DNA from 2 places in the Streptomyces sp. NPDC051109 genome. Region 2 is predicted to be linked to the other one. Evidence: predicted binding sites of a transcription regulator. Region 2 holds the regulator's gene; the other holds the start of a gene.
The links. The regulator HspR, encoded in region 2, represses chaperone genes until heat shock. The targets are predictions, from matches to a motif close to TTGAGNNNNNNNNNCTCAA.
Positions count from the first base shown of each region.

Region 1: lon (endopeptidase La) is a predicted target of HspR. The motif match lies at 1,167-1,185, and genes of this name have one in related genera.

Region 1 covers NZ_JBITFF010000005.1:71,807-74,195, forward strand. The annotation lists gene ACIBAD_RS11455 (Mu transposase C-terminal domain-containing protein) at 1-247, opposite strand, end outside; gene ACIBAD_RS11460 (TnsA-like heteromeric transposase endonuclease subunit) at 244-897, opposite strand; gene lon (endopeptidase La) at 1,208-2,389, shown strand, end outside.
Region 2 covers NZ_JBITFF010000008.1:131,141-133,529, reverse strand. The annotation lists gene ACIBAD_RS17260 (helix-turn-helix transcriptional regulator) at 1-809, shown strand, start outside; gene ACIBAD_RS17255 (heat shock protein transcriptional repressor HspR) at 865-1,317, opposite strand; gene dnaJ (molecular chaperone DnaJ) at 1,320-2,389, opposite strand, start outside.

The DNA.
Region 1 (2,389 bases), on a different contig from region 2:
CCTCCAGCACCGGCTCCGCCAATGTCGCCAACAACCCGGACGGCTCCATCGCGGGCAGGGGCTCCGTGCCGGTGCAGGCGAAGTCCGGCGCCGCCATCAGATGCGACGCCAGCACCACCGATTCCGCCCCCGTCGCAGAGCGCAGCCGCACCGACGTGCCGGCGAGCGCCACCACCTGGTGATCCCCGTCGTCGTAGGTGACCCAGTCGCCGGGCCGCAACACCGGTTTGCCTCGTCCGGCCGTCATCTCCGCACCCCTGCCGACACCAGCGAGACAGCATGCAGCGGCACCGACACATCCGCGGTCAGCTCGTGCGACCACAGCAGGTGGAACAGCACCGGCAGCACCCTGATTGGATCCCCCACCGCCGAGGCCCCGTCCATCAGCGGCTGTGGCTCGGCGAACGCCGCCAGCAGCTTCGAGGCCACGGGTTCAAGTCGGTGCCGGGGGTGGCGGTAGCCCGCCAGCCAGCGCACATTTCGCACCACGATCGCGTCGGGTGCACCCACGAGCCGGAACTCCCACCCCACCTGGGCGCAGGCTGCCTGTGTCGCATCGAACTTCGCCACGTCTCTCGGCTTGCGCCGATTCGCAGGGCGGCAGTCGATCACGACCGCCGTGCCGTTCTCGCGGCGGGCGAAGTAGTCCGGCGCATGCGAGACGCTCTTGCCCGCGTCCGATCGCCAGAACAGCCAGAAGGGCTGCGACGAGATGCCCACCACCGACGGGTCGAAGTCCAGCAGCATCACATGATCGCGCTCCAGCCAGGACTCGTACCCGATGTGCCCGCCCACCGTGGACGACCACCACAGACCCGGCAGGTACCGCTGACCCTTGTACGACTTGAACGCGCGTACCGGCGCGACGTCCTCGAACCGCACTGCCCAGGTATCCACCAGCGAGCGCCGGAACTCAGACCCGCCCCGCTCGGCGTACGCGATCTCGAACCCCTCCGCCCGTGGCGCAGAGACACCACCCGGCAGCACCCCTAACGAGCCTGTCACGACTCACTAACCCGAGTCCGCGACGAAAGGTCACTCTGCAAGACGAAGCATCAGACGAAGGATGAAGCTGCAAAGCGAAGAGATCCACGTCAAAGGACACCGCCGAGGGGTGTTCGCCGGGGGCGAACGGGGAGTTGGGAACATTGGGGGGCGCACATGCATTGAGTCGGCATAGCTCAACTTCACTGCCGGAGGGAAGATCATGGCTTCGACGTCCGTAACGCTCACTCTGCCCGTGCTGCCGCTCGACGACGAGGTCGTGCTGCCTGGGATGGTCGTTCCGCTGGACCTGTCCGACGCCGAGGTGCGGGGGGCCGTCGAGGCCGCCCAGGCGGCGGTCCGGAGCGGGAAGCCCCGGGTGCTGCTCGTACCGCGGGTCGACGGGAAGTACGCCGGCACCGGTGTGCTCGGGACCGTCGAGCAGGTGGGGCGGCTGTCCGACGGTGACCCCGGGGCGCTCATCCGCGGTGTCGGCCGCGTCCGGATCGGGGCCGGGACCACCGGCCCGGGGGCGGCGCTCTGGGTCGAGGGCGAGAGCGTCGACGAGAGGCTGCCCGATCCGCTGCCGGGGTCGGTCACCGAGCTCGTCAAGGAGTACAAGGCACTCGCCACCAGCTGGCTCAAGAAGCGCGGGGCCTGGCAGGTCGTGGACCGCGTCCAGCAGATCGAGGGCGTCTCGGCCCTCGCCGACAATTCCGGGTACTCGCCCTTCCTGACCGTCGCTCAGAAGGTCGAGCTGCTGGAGACCGCCGACCCCGTCGCCCGGCTCAGGCTGGCCGTCGCCTGGCTGCGCGACCACCTCGCCGAGCAGGACGTCGCCGAGTCCATCGCCAAGGACGTCCAGGACGGCGTCGAGAAGCAGCAGCGCGAGTTCCTGCTGCGCCGCCAGCTGGACGCCGTCCGCAAGGAACTGCGGGAGCTGGGCGGAGAGAAGGACGGCGAGGAGTCCGACGACTACCGGGCCCGCGTCGAGGGCGCCGACCTGCCCGAGAAGGTACGGGAGGCCGCGCTCAAGGAGGTCGACAAGCTGGAGCGGTCCAGCGACCAGTCCCCGGAGGGGTCCTGGATCCGCACCTGGCTGGACACCGTGCTGGAACTGCCCTGGAACGAGCGGACCGAGGACGAGTACGACATCCGCGGCGCGCGGGCCGTCCTGGACGCCGAGCACGCCGGGCTGAACGACGTGAAGGACCGCATCACCGAGTACCTGGCCGTGCGCAAGCGGCGTTCCGAGCGCGGCATGGGCGTCGTCGGCGGCCGCCGCGGCGGCGCCGTACTGGCGCTCGTCGGGCCTCCCGGCGTCGGCAAGACCTCCCTCGGGGAGTCCGTCGCCCACGCCATGGGGCGCAAGTTCGTACGCGTCGCCCTCGGCGGCGTCCGCGAC
Region 2 (2,389 bases):
CCCTCCGTCCGGTTCCACCGGCGGTGGCACTCGCACAGCGGCTGCATCCGATCGAACGCGAGATCCGCGACAGGCGCCGAGACTCACTCGAACTGTCCGAGGCTTTCGAGCCGTTTCTCGCCATCAGTGCGCAGAATCCGGCGAGCACCCACGCCATCACGGTCCTTGAGGGCTTCGACCCCATCAACGCCGCCCTCAACCTCGCCACGGCCGAGTGCCACACCGAGATGCTCACCATCCAGCCCGGCGGCGCCCGGCCCAGCCTGGAGCTCACCGAGGCCCTGGAGCGCGACCAGCCGCTGACCGACCGCGGTGTCCGGATCCGGACCCTCTACCAGCACACCGTCCGGCACAGCCGCGGCACGCTCGCGTACGTCGACCTCCTCAAGGCGGGCAAGGTCGAGGTGCGCACGCTGGAGGAGCTCTTCGAGCGCCTGATCATCTTCGACCGGACCGTCGCCTTCATCCCGGCCAGCGACGACCGCCAGGTCGCCCTGGAGCTGCGCCACCCGGGGCTCGTGGACTACCTCATCAAGGTGTTCGAGCAGCTCTGGCACCGCGCGGTGCCGCTCCAGGAGGAAGTCACGTACCAGCACACCCGCGGGGGCATCTCGGGCGTGCAGCGCACCATCGCGCAGCTCCTCATCGAGGGCCACGTGGACGAGGCCATCGCCCGCCGGCTGGGCATGAACGTACGGACCTGCCGCGCGCACATCGCGAAGCTCGCCAGCACCCTCGGCAGCGGCAGCCGGGCCCAGCTCGGCTTCCTCATCGCCCGCTCCGGGATCCTGGAGGACGAGGGCGACTGAAACGGGCCGGCCCCGCCCGGAATCCCGGACGGGGCCCCTACTGCCCGACGTGCCGTCAGTCGCTCTGTCGCTTCGGCGCGGGGCGCCAGACGACCAGGGCGTTGCCCGGCACCGGCGGCTGGTACTTGACCAGATCTCGCCGGTACGAGGCGTGCACCTGGGCCTCGCGCTGCTGGAGCACGGCCGCCGCACCGTCCACCGCCGCCGAGAGCTCGGCCACGCGCTGCTGGAGCGCCGCGACCTGGTTCTCCAGCTCGATGATCCGCTTGATCCCGGCCAGGTTGATGCCCTCGTCCTGGGACAGCGCCTGCACCGTGCGGAGCAGTTCGATGTCGCGGGCCGAGTAGCGCCGGCCGCGGCCGGCCGTCCGGTCCGGGGAGACCAGGCCGAGCCGGTCGTACTGGCGCAGGGTCTGCGGATGCAGGCCCGAGAGCTGGGCGGCCACCGAGATGACGTACACGGGAGTGTCGTCGTTGAGCTGGTAATGGCTCCTGCGACGGCCGTCCATGATCATGCTCCCTTCGCGGACTCGAACAGCACGGCGCGCGGGTCCTCCGACTCCGTCGCGTCGCGGTACATCTCCAGCGCCTCGCGGGCCTTGTCCGACAGCGAGGCCGGAACGGCGACCTCCACCGTCACCAGCAGGTCTCCGCGGGTGCCGTCCTTGCGGACCGCTCCCTTGCCGCGGGCCCGCATCGTGCGGCCGCTGGGGGTGCCCGGCGGCAGCTTCAGCGTCACCGGCGGGCCGTTCAGGGTCGGGACCTTGATGTCGGCGCCGAGGGCGGCCTCGGAGATCGTCACCGGGACGGTGACCGTCAGGTTGTCGTCCTTGCGGCCGAACACCGGGTGGCCGCCGACGTGGACGACCACGTACAAGTCACCGGCGGGACCGCCGCGCTCGCCGGGAGCGCCCTTGCCGCGCAGCCGGATCCGCTGGCCGTCGGAGACGCCCGCCGGGATCCGGACCTGCATGGTGCGGGAGGACTTGGCCCGCCCGCTGCCCTTGCAGACGTCGCACGGGGTCTCGGCGATCAGGCCGCGGCCCTTGCAGTCCGCGCAGGGGTCGGTCAGCGAGAAGCCGCCGCCGCTGCCCCGCGACACCTGGCCGGTGCCGACGCAGGTCGGGCACACGCGCGGCGTGCCGTTCTTGTCGCCGGTGCCCGAACAGGCCTTGCAGGGCGCCTGGGAGGACATCCGGAGCGGGACCGTGGCCCCGTCCACCGCCTCCGTGAAGGAGAGGGTGACCTCCGACTCGATGTCCTGGCCGCGGCGCGGCTGGACACGGGTCCCGGGGCCACCCGCGCCGCCGCGGTTGAACAGTCCGCCGAAGACATCGCCCAGACCGCCGCCGCCGCCGAAGCCGCCGGCCGCGCCGCCACCCTGCTGGGTGCCGCCGAAGAGGTCGCCCAGGTCGAAGTTGAACGAGCCGCCCCCGCCGGGACCGGGCCGGAAACCGCCGTTCCCGAACAGGGCGCGGGCCTCGTCGTACTCCTTGCGCTTCTTGGCGTCGCCGAGGATGTCGTTGGCCTCGGAGATCTCCTTGAAGCGCTCCTCGGCCGAGGCGTCGCCCTTGTTGGCGT